DNA from 3 places in the Pelotomaculum schinkii genome. Region 1 is predicted to be linked to each of the others. Evidence: riboswitches for the same ligand, from Rfam matches in the RefSeq annotation. Region 1 holds a riboswitch; each other region holds the start of a gene.

Evidence for each region. A riboswitch is a leader RNA that binds a small molecule or an ion and turns the genes downstream of it on or off. The one in region 1 is predicted to bind molybdenum cofactor.
Region 2: linked by a shared signal. The riboswitch ahead of fdhF (formate dehydrogenase subunit alpha) and the one ahead of Psch_RS18720 (molybdopterin-dependent oxidoreductase) in region 1 are both predicted to bind molybdenum cofactor.
Region 3: linked by a shared signal. The riboswitch ahead of fdnG (formate dehydrogenase-N subunit alpha) and the one ahead of Psch_RS18720 (molybdopterin-dependent oxidoreductase) in region 1 are both predicted to bind molybdenum cofactor.

The regions. Positions count from the first base shown of each region.
Region 1 covers NZ_QFGA01000003.1:506,852-512,853, reverse strand. The annotation lists gene Psch_RS18730 (acyl CoA:acetate/3-ketoacid CoA transferase) at 1-622, shown strand, start outside; gene Psch_RS18725 (aldehyde dehydrogenase family protein) at 646-918, shown strand; molybdenum cofactor riboswitch at 1,611-1,731, shown strand; gene Psch_RS18720 (molybdopterin-dependent oxidoreductase) at 1,844-4,684, shown strand; gene Psch_RS18715 (pyridine nucleotide-disulfide oxidoreductase/dicluster-binding protein) at 4,778-6,002, shown strand, end outside.
Region 2 covers NZ_QFGA01000003.1:44,750-50,751, forward strand. The annotation lists gene nuoF (NADH-quinone oxidoreductase subunit NuoF) at 1-687, shown strand, start outside; gene Psch_RS16295 (NADH-quinone oxidoreductase subunit G) at 702-1,631, shown strand; molybdenum cofactor riboswitch at 1,650-1,769, shown strand; gene fdhF (formate dehydrogenase subunit alpha) at 1,781-4,474, shown strand; gene Psch_RS16305 (KTSC domain-containing protein) at 4,684-4,899, shown strand; gene Psch_RS16310 (DUF1156 domain-containing protein) at 5,095-6,002, shown strand, end outside.
Region 3 covers NZ_QFGA01000002.1:11,879-17,880, reverse strand. The annotation lists gene fdnG (formate dehydrogenase-N subunit alpha) at 1-1,737, opposite strand, end outside; molybdenum cofactor riboswitch at 1,774-1,895, opposite strand; gene tatC (twin-arginine translocase subunit TatC) at 1,978-2,757, opposite strand; gene tatA (twin-arginine translocase TatA/TatE family subunit) at 2,806-3,018, opposite strand; gene Psch_RS11065 (formate dehydrogenase accessory protein FdhE) at 3,093-3,899, opposite strand; gene Psch_RS11060 (tetratricopeptide repeat protein) at 4,105-4,782, shown strand; gene Psch_RS11055 (CoA protein activase) at 5,165-6,002, shown strand, end outside.

The DNA of each region.
Region 1 (6,002 bases):
AGGAATAGCTGATTTTATGACCCTAACCGTAGAGGCTGGACCTGTAGGCGGGGTCCCTGCCGGGGGTTCTAATTTTGGCGCAACCACCAACCCCTATTGCATTTTAGACCAACCTTATCAATTTGATTTTTACGATGGAGGCGGTGTAGATATTGCCTTCCTGGGCATGGCGGAGATGGACAGCGAGGGTAATATCAATGTCAGTAAATTTGGGCCACGTATTACAGGTTGCGGCGGCTTTATCAACATCACTCAGAATGCCAAAAAAGTGGTATTTTGCGGTACGTTTAAAGCTGGGAAGTTAAAAGTTGGTTTTGACGGGGGTAAGCTAAATATTATTAACGAAGGTAAAGTAATGAAACTGGTGCCAAAAGTTGAACAGATTACTTTTAGCGGTTCCTACGCCCGCCAGACTGGTCAAAAGGTGCTTTATGTAACCGAAAGGGCAACCTTTGAGTTGACAGCGGAAGGTGTCATGCTTACTGAAATAGCGCCGGGGATTGATCTTGAGCGTGATGTGCTACAGCAAATGGCCTTTAAACCATTAATTTCGCCCTCATTACGAACCATGGATAATAGAATCTTCCTTATTGCCCCCATGGGAATAAAACATAATCAATAATCCGAAGATTAAGGAGTAAAATCATGCCCACCGTGCCTGTTACCGCTGGCGAGGTCAATGAGGCGAACAAGGTTGCAAAGACTGTCTTCCCTGTATGGTTAACTACACCCTCAGGGAAAGAGTTAATATTTAAATTTAAGGCTATCCTGGACAACTATTTGGAAGAATTGACCTTACTCTTGGCAGAAGAACTGGGGAAAAATCTTGAAGAAGCCGGCGGAGACACTCTTAAGGCCATTGAAGTTATAAAACAATCTTTGACCAAACCAAGCCGGGTATATCATTGGGGAGTCTGAAATATTGGGGCGGTTAATGTGTGCATATCCGTTCCCATCTCTGATTTTCCATAAGATATAATCAAATAAAGCTTATTTTTGGCAATAGCATTAAAAGACAACTAATCTAAATAAGCTGCCCTATTATCATAAACCTGCGCCAAAATTTTTAATCTGATTTAGGCGTGGGTTTTTTTGCCCTTATTATTGCTCCAGCGCTAGTAGTTCTTATGAAAAAATTTCCTTTACGTAAACTTTTCTCCGTGCTTCCATTAGTCTGGAATTTTTCTTGTTTTTCGTAATCTAACAAAATGCATGAGATATCAAACCATATCTTGTTTCCTTTTCCGGCAACCCGGAAACAGAACAACAAATCAGCCCAAAATAAAATGGCATGATATTTGCTCTATTTAAAATCATAAAAATGCTCTGACAAAGGGGGGACAAAAATGACAACCTTCAAATTAAACATGGAACATACTGTATTTTATTGATTTTTGCAGTGAACTGTTAAAGTAACGGTATAAAAGTCGGGCTCGTAGACGAAGTAGAGGTTGCACTCAGGAAGCCAGTTTCAAGGTTGTGGATTTTTGACTAATAAAGGAGTGTTATGGATGTCAACGGCTTTTGGATATTGGGGTAAAGTACTTGAAATAGATCTAAAATCCCAAACAACTAAAGAGGTTCGTCTATAGACATATAAAACGTATAACTTAATATCATAAGTCCGAGTTTACAAGGCTGTCAACGAGAGTTAATGCCGAGTTAACCATTGGGTGAAAAGGGAAACTTTTTTGCCTCCCGTGTTTGGAAAGGGCTGGGTTAACAGTGTATCTACATAGATACAATTGTTTACTAATGCAAACTGTGTTTCTTTGCGTATTAACGGACTAAGGCCTTGTTTTAGTCCGTTTTTATTTTTTAAAAAACGAAAGGTGGTTAATCAATGGGTTTACAGAAGCTGTGGCTCAAAATCAATGGTGCTGACAGAATGGTCGTTTGCGACACTGAGGAGTCTCTTGCAAGAGTACTCAGACGGCAGGGACTGACTGGCGTCAAGGTGGGCTGCGATGCCGGCCAGTGTGGAACATGTTCAGTTATACTCAATGGCGAACTTGCCAGATCATGCGTCAAGCAAATGAAGACCATCGCTGATCGCTCTAAAATCACTACAATTGAGGGTATAGGTACACCTAACAATCTTGATCCGCTCCAGCAAGCGTGGATAACATATGGCGGAATACAGTGCGGTTTCTGCACACCGGGATTCATCGTTTCTGCAAAAGCGCTATTGGACAAGAACCCCAACCCAACAAGGCAAGAAGTACGTGCATGGTTCACGAAGAACAGGAACATCTGCCGCTGCACAGGTTACAAGCCTCTGGTAGATGCAACGATGGCAGCTGCAAAGGTAATGCGCGGTGAAGCAACGATGGATGATATAACTTATAAGGTTCCGGCCGACGGAAAAATATACGGTACGCGTTTCCCAAGACGCGAAAGCGGTATAGCCAGGGTAACCGGTCTTGCCAACTATGGTGATGACATGTCTCTGCAAATGCCTGAAGATACGCTGCATCTTGCATTGGTCATCCCTGATGTGGCACATGCCAAGATCAAGAGCGTGGACTATTCTGAAGCTCTCAAGATGACAGGAGTAGCGGGCGTGGTCACGGCTAAGGACGTAAAAGGCACCAACCGCATAGCATTTCCGATAGGACATCCGCGGGCTGAATGCACCGGCCTTGAACGCCCTATAATCTGCGATGAAAAAATATTTAAGATCGGTGATGTTGTTGCAGTAGTTGCTGCAGACACACGCGATCACGCACGCGCTGCAGCAAAGGCAGTCAAAGTGGATTACGAACAACTGCCGCAGTATCTGAATCAGCTTGAAGCGATAATGCCCGATTCTGTGCAGATTCATGAGGGTGCGAACAACATCTACCTCAAGTGGCCGCTCAAAAAGGGCGCAGATACAAAGGAAATAGTAGAGAAAGCCGAAAATGTCGTCGAAGGCAGCTTCTATACGCAGAGAGAACCTCACCTGGCGCTGGAGCCTGACTGTGCGCAGGCATATATAGGTGATGACGGCATGCTGACAATACAGTACAAGAGCCAGTTCCTTTATGGAAATATAAACATGATCGCTGCCGGCATCGGTGTACCGGCCGAAAATATCAGGATTATACAAAATGAAACAGGTGGATCATTCGGATATTCCGTTTCACCTGTAACGCCGGCATATGCAGCGGTTTGTGCTCTGGCGCTGGGCAGGCCGGTATCGATCGTACTGACTTATCCTGAACACCAGATAGTGACGGGCAAACGTTCGGCGTCAAATTCCAATGTGCGCCTTGCATGCGACAAAGACGGCAAGATAAAGGCTTTAGAATACAAGCTTTGCTATGAGACAGGCGCTTATGTCGAATATACGCAGATACTGCTGCTAAAATCCCTGGTGTGCATGGGCTTCCCCTACTATATCCCGAATATCCGCGGCGTGTCGATGGCGGCATTCTCGAATTTTAGCTATTGTACAACATACAGGGCGTTTTCATTTGTACAAGCGTTTACTGCTTCCGAATCTATCATTGACATGATGGCTGAGAAGCTGGGCATAGATCCGTTTGATTTCCGCTATAAGAATATTGCACGTCCTGGTGAGACCTCATCGACTGGCCATGAGTATAATGAATATTATTATCATGAAATGATGGATATGCTGCGGCCTAAATACGAAGAGGCTAAGAAAAGAGCGAAGGCTGAGAGCACTCTTGCGAAGAAGCGCGGCGTAGGCATATCGATTGGCGCATATATCCTCGGAGATCCTACCGACCATGCCAGTGTGGCCCTTGAATTATGCAAGGACGGCAGTTTCGTCAACCACAACACCTGGCAGGACGTGGGCCAACATGCTGAAGGCAGTTGCCTGATGCTCACATATGAAGCTCTCAGGCCTTTGAATGTTCCTTTGGAAAAGATCAGGCTCGAAGCGAACGACACCAAATATTCTCCTGACACAGGTTTGTCAGGCGGCAGCCGCATGCATTACTATGCCGGAGCTGCCACAATTGACGCAGCGAACAAACTGATGGATCTTATGCGCAAGAAAGACGGCACATACCGTACTTATGACGAGATGGTGGCCGAAGGCTTACCAACAATGGTAGAAGGTTATGCATCTTCACCCCAGGGAGTCACCAAGTTCCTCGATGCGAACACTGGTCAGGGATTTGCCTACCACGAGAAGCTCTACAGCATATACATGGCAGAAGTGGAAATTGACTCTGTCACCGGCAAGACGAAGGTGTTAAAGGCGACATGTGTGGCTGACATAGGCAAGATAGGTAACCTGCAGGGTGTTGAGGGCCAGGCATATGGCGGGATGTCACATTGTGTCGGCTTTGCGCTCAAGGAAGATTTCAGCGATCCCAAGAAGCACTCTACTCTTAGAGGTGCCGGAATACTCGAATGCGAAGAAATGCCGGATGAGATCGAGCTCATTTGGCATGACAGCGTCAGGAAATGGGGGCCTTTCGGTTCTGGCGGCTGTTCGGAGAACTTCCAGTCTTCCTTCCATGTAGCTATCATTAATGCCATCAATAATGCTGTCGGTGTGCGCATTTACGAACTCCCGGCCACGCCGGAGAAGGTCAAGGCAGCCATGGAAGCAAAAGCTACAGGCAAGGAGCTCAAACCCGAAAAATATTACCTTGGGTTGGACCTGTACGATGAGTTAGAGTATCTTGACGCACATCCTGTGCCGGACGAAGAGAACTTCTAAGCACAATGACACCAGCATGACCGTTCACAGAAATAAATTTGCCGGGCTACACCTGTTACAGGTGTAGTCCGCGCAATATTTATGAGGGATGATATGACAAAATTTGACTATGAAAACTTTGCCAAGGATTGCCTTCATGGAAAACTGCCTCCTTGCAGTGCGGCATGTCCATTGAACCTTGACGTGCGTGCATTTGCCGAACAGCTTCAGGCGGGCAATTTTACTGCTGCATATAAAATATTGAGGAATAAGGTCGTTTTTCCGGCGATAGTGTGCAGGGTATGTTCGCAGCTGTGCAGATCCCGTTGTGTGCGTGGAGGGCATGATGAGGCTATATCTCTCAGAATGTTGGAACTGGCCAGCGTGCGGTTTACCGATTCAGATGAACCGTTGCGGTTCAACCTGCCCAAAAAGAACAAGCGCATTGCCGTCATAGGCGGTGGGCTTGCAGGGCTCACCTGTGCTCTGCGATTGGGCGCAAGGTGCTACGACGTGACACTGTACGAGCGAAGCGGCAGAGTAGGCGGCCGTTTGTGGGACATGCTGGACCCCGGGGTGTTTTTGCCCGAGATTGAACGGCAGATGCAATATGTGCGCTGCAATATTGAATTGAACAGGGAAATAAACAGCTTGGAAGATATAGAGTTCGATGCCGCATATATAGCTACTGGAAAAGGCGGAGAGCATTTTGGCCTTCTGGATGGTATCGACGAAAAATCGTTTGGCACAGTACGCCCTGGTGTGTTTATTGGAGGCGGTGTGCTTGGCGCGGCTCCAGTCGAGGATATCGCGCAGGCCTCAGTAGTGGCGCACTCTATAGAAAAGTATGTAAAGATAGGCAGGATGGACGGCATGCCCGAGTCGTTCATGATCACAGAGACCAAGTTGAAAAAAGATCTGTCGAATGTTTCACCCGAGGCTGCAGTAAAGCCGCATCAAGGTGCCGCATATGACCGCGATGAGGCCGTTGCTGAAGCAAAGCGCTGCCTGCGCTGTAACTGTACGGAATGCAAGGAAGGCTGCGAGCTTTTCAGCTATTTCAGTAAACCGCCGCAATTGATGGTAGCGGAGGCCATAACTACGTTGTCTTCAAAGAGCGGGCTTACGCGCCAGCACTCCACCCGTACCATGTCTTCGTGCAATCTTTGCGGGCTGTGCGGCAAAGTATGTCCGCAGGGCATAGATATGGGTTCTTTCTTTTTTGATTTCAGGCATTTCAAGTTCGAGGACAAAGTTTACCCGCCTGCATTCCACGACTTTTTTATTCGGGACATGCTGTTTTCAAACAGTGCAGCGGCAGTTTTCAGGCTTGCTCCAG
Region 2 (6,002 bases), 460 kb from region 1:
ATGGGCATTACCTTGAGAGAAGTTATCTTCAATGTTGCCGGCGGTATCCAGGGCGGCGGGAAGTTCAAGGCCGTGCAGAGCGGCGGGCCTTCAGGCGGCTGCCTCCCCGAATCAAAACTGGACCTTAAGATTGATTATGAATCGCTGACTGAGGCAGGTTCCATGATGGGTTCCGGCGGCTTGGTGGTCATGGACCAAACCACCTGTATGGTTGACGTGGCCAAGTTCTTCTTGAACTTTACCCAGAACGAGTCCTGCGGCAAATGTACTCCCTGCCGCGAGGGGACCAAAAGGATGCTCGAGATCTTGCAAAAAATCTGCGACGGTAAAGGTGAAATGGAGGACCTCGACACCCTGGATCGGCTGTCAAGGGTGATTAAAAATTCAGCATTATGCGGTCTTGGACAAACCTGTCCGAACCCGATTATAAGTACCCTGGAATACTTCCGTGATGAATATGTAGCGCACATCGTCGATAAACGTTGCCCGGCCGGAGTCTGCGCAGCCCTTCTGGTTTATACGATCGATGCGGAGAAGTGCACAGGCTGCGGCGCATGCTTGAGAGCCTGCCCGGCCGGGGCCATAACCGGCGAGAAGAAACAGCCTCACTCAATTGATCCGGCTGTATGTATCAAGTGCGGCGCCTGCATTAGCAAGTGTAAATTTAACGCCATATACAAAGCGTAGGGGGAGGGTGAAAATTGGCTAATGTAACCCTTACCATCAACGGCAAAGAAGTGACTGTCCCGGCTGGGACCAGGGTACTGGACGCAGCCAGGGAAGCTGGTTTCTTCATCCCCACCTTCTGCCATGATCCGGAAAATCCCGGTTATGGCGGCTGCCGCATATGTGTTGTTAATATTAAAGGAGCGCGGACGTTGATGGCTTCCTGTGTTACGGAAGCTACCAACGGCATGGTGGTTGAGACGGAGTCACCCGACGTGGTGGAAGCTCGCAAGACCATTATCGAACTCTTGTTGGCCAACCATCCGGCTGATTGCCTGACCTGTGACAAGAACGGGGACTGCCGGCTGCAGGACTACGCTTACCGCTATGGGATACGGGAATCAGGCTTTAAAGGTGAAAAGCATAGCTATCCCATTGATAATTCCAACCCGTATATCACCCGTGACCTGAACAAGTGCATCCTGTGCGGCAGGTGTGTCCGTACCTGTGCTCAAGTTCAGGAACGCCAGGTCATTGACTTTGCCTACCGGGGCTTCCAGACCAGGGTGGCGCCGGCTATGGATACCAACCTGGCCGAATCTGACTGTGTATCCTGCGCCCGCTGCGTGGCTGTGTGCCCTGTTGGCGCCCTGAACTACGCCAACCTGGCCGGTAAGGGCCGGACCTATGAAATTGCGAAAAAACAGGTCACCTGCTCCTTCTGTGATGCCGGCTGCCAGTTTGACCTCAATTACAAGGGTGACAAGGTTGTCGGCGTGTCAGCAAAGGCGCCGGGCCAGGGCCGCCCGCTCTGCCTGAAAGGACGGCTCGGCATGGAGCTGCGTTACAGCGACCAGCCTCTTACCCCAATGCTCAAGAAAGACGGAGAGTTTGTTGAAGTATCCTGGCCGGAAGCGCTGGAGCTGGAAGATGTGCTGTCCAAGCTCAAAGAGCTGGAGAAATAAAACCACTTATTGTTTAACTATATAAATGAACTCCGAGCCATACTGTCTAAACCACAGGGCATGATAGCTGGCCGATAGGGTTCAGTGGGAAACTGCTGCGCCTCCCGCAATTTGGAAAGGAGTGAAGTTTTTAAGGGAGGTTTTAAATGGTGGCAACCGTTACGCTTACCATAGACGGTGTCCAGGTCACGGCGCCGAAAGGTTCCACGGTCCTGGAAGCAGCGGAGAGTGTGGGTATCTTCATCCCCACCTTCTGCCATGACCCGGAACTCAGCAAACCTGGCGCCTGCCGCATTTGTGTGGTGGAAATACCGGGCGCCCGCAACCTGCCGGCCTCCTGTGTGACCGAGGCTACCGAGGGCATGGTTGTATACACTGCCTCAGAGGCGGTATTAGAAGCGCGCAAGACCAACCTGGAACTCCTGTTGGCCAACCACCCCGAGGACTGCCTTACCTGTAACAAGAACGGCGAATGCAAACTGCAGGAATACGCCTACTATTACGGAGTCAAGGCCGGCGCTTTTCCGGGTGAAAAACACAGCTACCCGATCGAAGAAGACAACCCGTTTATCGTACGGGATATGAACAAGTGCATCCTGTGCGGCAAGTGCGTCCGGATGTGCCAGGAAATCCAGGGCAACAACGTAATCGATTTTGCTTTCCGCGGTTTTAACTCCATTGTCACCCCTGCCATGGGCTCGCCCTATAGCGACACGGATATATCCAACTGTGTCTTTTGCGGCAACTGCGTATCAGTTTGCCCGGTCGGCGCCCTGAGCGAAAAAGGGATGCTCGGCAAAGCCCGCAAGTGGGAAATAGAAAAAGTAACCACTACCTGTCCTTACTGCGGTGTAGGCTGCTCTTTCGACCTTAATGTCAAGGACGGCAAAGTCATCGGGGTCACCTCGACCGAAGGCGATGTCAATGGACGCGCCCTGTGCGTCAAAGGCCGCTTTGGCTACGGGTTTATCAACCACCCGGACCGTCTGAAGAAGCCTCTGATTAAGAAGGACGGTAAGTTTGAGGAAGCTACCTGGGATGAAGCTATCGCTTTGGTGAAGGAGAAGTTTGGCGCGGTTAAGGACAGCTACGGTCCGGAAGCCATTGCCATCCTTTCCTCCGCCCGCTGCACCAACGAAGAAAACTATTTAATGAACAAACTGGCACGCGCAGCGCTCGGTACCAACAGTATCGACCACTGCGCCCGTCTCTGACACGCTCCTACTGTCGCCGGTCTGGCGGCAGCGTTTGGAAGCGGCGCTATGACCAACAGCATCCAGGAAATTGCCGATGCTGACTTTATCCTTACCACCGGGACCAATACCACCGAAGGACACCCCGTCATCGGCATACAGGTCAAAAAAGCCTTGCGTAAAGGGGCCACCCTGGCTGTGGTTGACCCCCGTAAGACTGAAATAGCCGGCTTGGCCAATTACCACCTCCGGATTAATTCCGGATCTGATATTGCCCTGTTAAACGGCCTGGCCAACGTGATTATTGCCGAGGGTCTCTGGAACAAGGAATTTGTAACAGAGCGCACCGAGGATTTTGAAGCGTTAAGAGAAACAGTTGCCAAGTATACGCCTGATTATGTTTCGGAAATAACCGGCGTGCCGGCGGAAACCATCAAGGAAGTGGCCAGGGGCTACGCCAAGGCCAAAAACGCCACTATCCTCTACACCATGGGCCTGACCCAGCATATCTGCGGTACGCACAACGTCTTTGCCGTGGCCAACCTGACCATGCTCTGCGGCCAGATCGGCAAGGAGTCCAGCGGGGTTAACCCGCTGCGCGGCCAGAACAACGTCCAGGGCGCCTGCGACATGGGCGCGCTGCCGGCCTTCTTCCCCGCCTACCAGCCGGTGGCTCTTGAGGCGAACCGGACCAAGTTCTCGTCCGCCTGGGGTGTTGACGAGCTCCCGTCCAAGCCGGGCTTAACTGTCGGTGAAATTATCGACGAAGCAGGTAAATCTGTAAAAGCTATCTACATCATGGGCGAGAACCCGGTCCTGTCGGATCCTGACGCCAACCATGCCGCGCACAACCTGGAGTCGCTTGATTTCCTGGTAGTGCAGGACATCTTCCTGACTGAGACGGCGCAGCTGGCCGATGTGGTCCTGCCCGCGGCAAGCTTTGCCGAGAAGGACGGCACCTTCAGCAATACCGAGCGGCGTGTCCAGCGCGTACGCAAGGCAGTCGAGCCGCCGGGAGAGGCCAAGCCCGACTGGGAAATTATCTGCATGGTTTCTAATGCGCTTGGATATCCCATGAATTACGGCTCAGCCAGTGAGATTATGGAAGAGATAGCCAAAGTCACCCCGTCCTACGGCGGCATCAACTACGCCAGGCTGGAACAGGGCAGCCTGCAGTGGCCCTGCCCGACACCCGAGCACCCCGGCACCAAGTTCCTCCACGCCGGCAAATTCGGTCGCGGGCTGGGCAAGTTCCACCCGGTGGAGTATATTCCGCCCAACGAAATGCCCGATGAGGAGTACCCGCTCATCCTCAGCACCGGACGCAGGAGATACCACTACCACACCGGTACCATGACCCAGCGGACCGGCGCCCTGGAGGTATTCTACCCGACGGAATACCTTGAGATTAACTGCATTGACGCTGCCAAGCTGGGGATCGCGGAAGGCGACAAGGTCAAGGTTACCTCCCGCCGCGGTGAAGTGGAACTGGCTGCCAAAATTACTGAAATTGTAATGCCGGGTATGGTGTTTACCTCGTTCCAATACCCGGATGTGCCGATCAACAAGTTAACTAACGCGGCGCGCGACCCGATCTCCAAGATTCCCGAATACAAGGTCTGCGCGGTGAAGGTAGAGAAGGCAAGTTAAGTATTACTTGAAGAAACCGGCTCCCATATAATACGGGAGCCGGTTTCTTTTTAGATTTAGAGATCTCATAGTGTGTTTGGCGGTAAACAATGTTTGAAGTTAGCAATTGTTCTGCTAATAGTAACTGTTGAAGGAAATATTCTTTCTTTCAGAATGGTTAAATGTAATAATATGTCGATAAACAAACTTTTAACTTAGGAGGAGAAAAAATGATTAGAATTCCGGTTGAATCAAGTAATTTAGCATCAGTAGGATATGAGAGTGAAACATTAACTCTTGAAATCGAGTTTATTAAGAGTGGTATTTACCAGTATTTTGGTGTACCGGAAGAAGTTTATAATGAATTGATGAATGCAGGCTCCAAAGGTAGTTATTGTAATCAATATATTAAAAAGGCAGGTTATTCTTATATGAAAGTTAGTTGATTAAATAAGAGTTATTTTATAATATTTCCTTTTGGGTAAGATTTATCTAACATAATAATCTACTGGAATCAGTCCTAATTTTAGGAATCAGAAAGTTTCAATAAAGGGCATACAGCAACTGAAAAAACTTTTGCAGGAAAGCTGGTTTAGGTTAGCGAATAAGACAAGGACAAGTAAGGATTTCTGAGGGAAATAATGATTGAGAAAGATTTTGACATCCCATTTATTTCTGATTTAGCCCTTTATGAAAAACAAATCCAACAGAATTATCGCCCAATTATTGCAGTACATAAATGGTTTGCCAGACGCCCCGGCACCTTATTCCGGGGGCTTTTGTTGTCTGAGTTTGTTGAAGGTGCTTTAAAGGATAATTTTTATAAGGCACACACCTTAAAAGGTATTAAAATAGCTGATCCGTTTATGGGTGGGGGGACACCGCTAATTGAAGCCAATCGGCTTGGGTGCGATATTACCGGCTACGATATTAATCCAATGGCGTATTGGATCGTTCGCCAGGAGATTGAACATCTTGACCTTGAGTCATATCGTAAGGCGGCAGTTGATCTTCAACAACGACTGGAAAATGAAGTTGGCTCCTTTTATAGAACTATTTGCATGGAGTGCGGTTCTCCAAATGCTCATGTCAAGTATTTCATCTGGGTAAAAACACTAAAATGTGATGAGTGCGGGAGCATTTATGATTTGTTGCCTGGGTTTTTGCTTGCAGGGAATCAGCGCCATCCAAAAAATGTGATCATTTGTTCTGCTTGCGGGGAATTGAATGAGGTGGAGGATAGGAAACAACCTGGTTTTTGTCATGCTTGTGGTGTGGTATTAAAAATTAACGGGCCGGCCACTCGCAACCGTTGCGAGTGCCCTCATTGTGGGAAAATAAATATCTACCCTAAGCCTTTAGATGGCGCTCCTCAACATCGTATGATAGCAATAGAGTATCACTGTCCTTTATGTAAGCCCAACCATCAGGGCAGGTTCTTCAAAAAACCGGACCGGGAAGATCTAGAGAAATATGAGATAGCTTCTGAAACTTGGAGACGATTAAACCCTAGCTTTGTTCCTGACGATGAGATCCCGCCTGGTGATGA
Region 3 (6,002 bases), on a different contig from region 1:
GGCGTTGGGGCCGCCGACCGCCGGGTTTTGTCCCCAGGCAAAATAGCCTTTGACTGTACCGGCTGCCATAGCCTCGTAAATGGCCATATGGGAGTGGTCTTTACCGTCGTGTTTGGGAATGTAGTCAAAGCAGAAGTCGTTTTCTTTGTTTGCCTTATCCCCATACCATGCTTTGAGCATGCTGATTAAAAACTTTGGTTTGTTCGACCAGTAACCTGTCTTGGGCGTTTCCTTCTCGATGTATTCCTGCAAATTAGCATGGGCGGTCGCGCTCGGTGAACCCAGGTAACCGGTGAGCAGGTGATAGAGGATCCCCTGATCCGTGGAACCCTGCACGTTTGACTCACCCCGCTGGGCGTTGACGCCGCCGCCGGCGATGCCGATGTTGCCGAGCAGCAGCTGCAGCATGGCGGTTGCCCGGACGTTCTGGCTGCCGTAGGTGTGCTGGGTAATACCCATGGCGTAAATCAGGTTGCCGGCCTTATCGGGCTTGCCGGTGGAGCAATAGAGATCACAGACTTTCTTATATACATCTTCCGGAGTACCGGTGATGCTGCATACGGTTTTGATATCATAGCGGGCGACCTGATTCTTCAGAATTTGGAATACACAGAAAGGATTCTGCAAGGAGGGGTCTTTTCTAATGGTATCCCCGTCTTTTTGGTACTGCCAGCTTGTAGTGTCATAGGAGAATTTGCCGTCTTTCTCCGTTAAACCGCTAAACGCTCCTTCGTTAAGGGCATATTCAGGGCTCACAAGATATGAGGCGTTGGTATAATTGGCGACATAGTCATGGAAGTATAAGTTGTTTTCAAGAGCGTAATTCATAATACCGTAAAGAAATGCGATATCGGTGCCAGGGCGTAGAGGAGCGTAAATATTTGCTTTGGTTGCCGTTTTGGTAAACCTGGGATCAACGACAATAACCTTGGCGCCTCTTTCGGCCATGGCCCTGCCCATGTGGCGCATAACCTGCGGGTGGTTCTCCGCCGGGTTGGCGCCGATAATCAGGAAAACGTCCGTGTTTTTGTAATCCGTAAAGCTGTTGGTCATAACACCCCTGCCAAATGTTTGGCCAAGACCGGCCACTGTGGAGGAGTGTCAGAGGCGGGCGTGGTGGTCGATGTTGATGACCCCTAATGACCGCATCATCTTTTGAAAGAGGTAATTCTCTTCGTTATCGCAGGAGGCGCTGCCGATATGGGCGATGGCCTGGGTACGGTTAACGGTGACACCATTCGCGTCCTTTTCTTCAAAGGCGGCGTCACGGGTATTTTTGACCCGTTTGGCTATTTCACTAAGAGCCCATTCCCAATCCTTCTTCTCCCACTTGGTCCCGCCGGGGGCGCGGTATAGAACGTCCATAATCCGCCGGTCATTAACTGTACGCTTGCGGCTCTTCGGGTCGATAATAGTGTTGGCGTCGCCAAGCGCGATGCCTTTGCAGCACATGGTGCCTTCATTATTCGGGTTGTCCGGATCTCCTTCTATGTTCAAAACCCTGCCTTCTTCATTCGAATAAACAATAAGGCCGCAGCCAACCCCGCAAAAAGCGCAAACTGAAGGGGTTTCTTTGGCCTTGGCCAGTTTAAATTCACCCAAAGCGAAGGTAGGCAGCTTGTCTTCCGCCGTGCTGGCTAAGGCCGGCACGGCTGTTACGCCATTAAGCAAGGCCGACCCGGCGGTACCAATTCCAAGTATCTTCAGAAAATCGCGACGGCTAATCTTTTGCTTCACAAACCTGACCTCCTTATCCAAAAAAGTGCGCGTAAATAGCTAAATGACGCTACTCCTTTCCAAATGGGAGGCATACAGGTTTCCCTTATATACCCTAACGACCTGGAAATCATAGCTTATTAAGCCTTAGATTGCCAGGTTCGGAGTAAATTTGGTGCCCCTCTCTCCAGAAAATTTATTATCTATAGAATATTCTTAAAATTAGAAGCCTCCTTTCACCATTAATATCCACAGCCTTGTTTATTTAACTGTGACTGCCGGTTCCGCCATTTCGGCCAGTCGCTCACGTTCCTTCCTGCGAGCAATCCTGCGTTCGACGATGCGTACAACCAGCACGCTTACTTCAAAAAGTAAATACATGGGGCCGCTGACGATGAGGCAGGTAATCAAGTCCGGGGTAGGAGTGATTATCGCTGCCAGGGCTACGACCCCCAGTATCGCATAACGGCGGTTCCGGGCAAAAAAGGCATATGTTACCAGTTCCAGTTTGGCCAGGAAAAAACTTACCAATGGAAACTCGAATACGATTCCAAAAGGCAGAAGAAAGGAAATAATAAAAGAAATATACTTGTCGATTGTCAGAAGTGGAGTCAGAGTGGGGCCGGCAAACTGGAGCAGAAACGCTACCCCTATTCGGAAGACACCGAAAAAACCGAAGGCGACTCCCGCCACAAAGCTGATAAAGGAGACCAAAACGAAAAGTGTAAAATATAACTTTTCTTTCTTCTTTAAAGCAGGAACGACAAAACTCCAGATTTGCCACAAAATTATTGGCAGGGCTGCCAGAAAACCTGCGAAAAAAGATATCTTGATTTTAGCAAATATAGCCCCCGTGACCGCGGTGAAAAATACGCCCTGGCCAAGTGTAGTGAGCGGTTCCATCAGAAACGCTAAAATTTTGTCGCTGAAAAAATATGCTGCCACAGCAAGTACGGTTGTTGAAATAATGGAAACAATTAAAACCCGACGCAGTTCTTCCAAATGCGAAATAATGGTCATTTCGTCGGTTTTTTTAGCCATCGTTTATTCCCTCACTAATATGACGGGCGGTTTTGGGATGGGGGGTTTTTAACTTTTTGCTGCCTTAATCAGCTGTTGTTCTTCTTTTTTGTCACCACTGGCTACTGTTTCCACATCGTTCATTATTTCGTTGGAGGAACGGCGAAATTCTTTAATCGTTTTACCAACCGCCTTACCAAGGTCGGGTAATTTGCCGGGTCCAAAGATAATTAAAGCCAGCGCCAAAACAAGGATCAACTCGGGAGCTCCTATGTGCGGCATATAAAATTACACCCCTTTCAAATATTTACAATTTTAATTACGCCATTTCAGACAGATCTCCTGCTGGAATTATATTATTTTTCAATAATTTCAGCTGGTCGATTGACATAACCTTCCTGCATGGCCAGCAGGTCCAGATGGACTGTATTGATATCTTCCCAGAATAAATCCAAACTGCTGCTATCTAGCATGGACTCGTTGACAGTTTTAATATAGCCGTGGCAGTTGTCGCAATAATAAACGCGGTATTGCTCCATGCCATCCACCGTGAAGAACCGCGATTCGTGGTTCAAACAATATGGGCAGCCCAGACGTTGGAACCGCCACCTTGCCTCGCACAGACCGCAATAGAGATATCTCTTCTTGTCCTCCTTTTCCAGCAAGGCCAGGGTGGGCCTGGCGCCGCATACCGGGCAAGTTCCTTTATACCACTGCTCCGGGTCATAAAAAGCAGAAACCTGCCGGGCGTATAGCTTCATAAAGGGCCTGACCGCATGGCTTAAGATAAAACCAAAGGTCTCGGGTGATACCTTTTTTTTGAAATAATCCAACAGGTTTGCACCAGGTGTGAAAGCTTGTCTGACAAAAGTTTCTCTGGCCGCGGCATCCTCCGGTAAAGCACTGAAAATTTCGCTAATATCACCCTCCAAGTCCGGTTTGTGTTTTACAGTGATGACGGAAACCTCTTTCAAGATATCAAAAAATATATCCGTATTTACCTGCGGCGGGCAGATCTTGATGAAAGGCGCATCATGTTCTCTGAGCGACTTCAATAAACCATCCTGTGGTCTAACAAGCTTAACGGCATCTTCAGGTAGAGCAATCTGCGTAAACTCCTTGTTGAAATCGATAAGCACTTGCTGAACCGTATAATCCGCCATTTTTCAACGCTCACTTTCTACAAAGATTCTATAATACGCAGGAGATATAATCAGGGGGGTGAGCTGGATACTTCAAACTGCTGTATATATTCAACAAAATTGTTATATTTCCTCCATGTTTATAGGAAAAAAGTAGAATTTCTTTTTTTTTCAACCCGGGTTTATCTGATATAATGATTCTATATCCTTACCACGGAGGGTCAACATGAAAATATTTGGATTTTACATATTATTAACCTTGCTCACCCGCAACCCCTTGTTAGCTCTTGTTGTCATGCTGCTGATTCTTTTCCTTGTAGAAAGGCGTTTTATTGGCTTATTACCTGATTTTACCGCCTCCTGGAGGAGGTCCAACAGAGTGCGGGAACTACAGAGAGAAGTAAGGGTCAATCCCGCCAACGCTGAAGCCTACCTGGAGCTCGGCGAATCCTTCCTGCAGAAGGGGCAATATGAGCAGGCTTTATCATATTTAAATAGAGCGGCTGACAAGATGGAGGACCACCCCTTATTTCATTTTTACCGTGGGGCCTCGTATTATCAACTTGGCCGGATCGAGGAGGGCAGGGCTGAGATTGAAAAAGCGGTTGTCATCAACCCAAAGATAAGTTTCGGTGAACCATACCTGTATCTGGCAAGAATTTACCTCCAACAAAGTCAGGACGGTGCAAAGATTGATAATCTTTACCAACAGTTGCTGCAATACGGATCACCCAAAATCCACTACTTGGCGGGCAGTTTGTTTTTAAATTACAACGACAAGGAGAAAGCCCGCCGTTTGTTCAGAGAGACGATAGAAAATTATCAGGCCTGCAGAGGTTCTTTGCGCCGTCTGTATAGAAGGTGGGCGCTACTGTCAAAAGTAGGCCTTTTCTACAGCAAGTGAACCTCCCTGGTACTGGACTATTTTGCAAAGTTCCTCTGCTGAGCATTGCTCTGCTAATAAATGCGGGTGCGAATTCATTCGTACATGGCCCATAAAAAAGCAGAATTAATAAGGTGAGCAGAAATCCCTTAAACTGCTTCACTGCGCAAGTGCGATTGAAACCGCACCCACAAAAAGACTTGGACAAAGCAGGATTCATATTATTATCTCTTCTGCAAGTTTTGTGCCAGCGGCATGTGTTATGGGGCTGACTTGCATCCATGTTTGAAAGCTTATCCCAAGGCGCCCGGCCTTGGGTTTATTTCTGCATAAAACTCATGAAATTGTCCATACTCAAATTTTATAGAGCAACAAAAGACATTAAAGGAACGGAGGATCATGAATGCGGGTAACCTTTCCCCATATGGGGAACATGCATATTCCTTTAAAGGCAATGCTGAAGCGCCTGGGCTTGGATGTTGTGGTACCGCCGCCTTCCAGTAAAAAAACTTTGAGTCTTGGGGTGAAGCATGGTCCTGAATTTGCCTGCCTGCCCTTGAAATTAAACCTTGGCAACTTTATAGAGGCTGGTGAACTGGGCGCCGATACCGTGATCATGGGCGGCGGCTGCGGACCGTGCCGCTTTGGCTATTACGCCCAGATTGAACATGCAATATTAAAGGATATCGGTCGAGATATGGATTTTATTGTGCTTGAACCGCCTGACCGCCATATTACCGAATTACTGGCAAAAATAAAACGAATCGCAGGAAAGAAGTCTTGGTGGGATATTTTCCAGGCGGTTCGCTTTGGCTACAGGAAAGCAAAGGCGGTCGACGACGTTGAAAGGGCGTCTTTCCAACTGCGGCCTCGTGAAACAGTGGTTGGAGCAACGGACGCAGCTTACCGGAAGGCACTGGCCCTGATTGATGGCGCCTGTACCTGGGATGGTTTAAATTACGCGGTGGAAAAAGCCGGAGATGCGCTCAGGGAGGTAATGGTTGACGATAAGAAAACAGTCTTAAAAATTGGCCTTGTCGGGGAGATTTACACCCTGTTGGAGCCTTTTTCGAACCAGAACCTGGAGCGCAGCCTGGGCACTTTGGGGGTTGAAGTGGATCGTTCTATTTACTTAAGTGAATGGGTAAACAACCATCTCTTTGGAGGATTATTGAAAGGCGAAAGACGGAGAAACGAGGTTTGCGCATCGGCTCATCCATATCTGCGGCATTTCGTCGGCG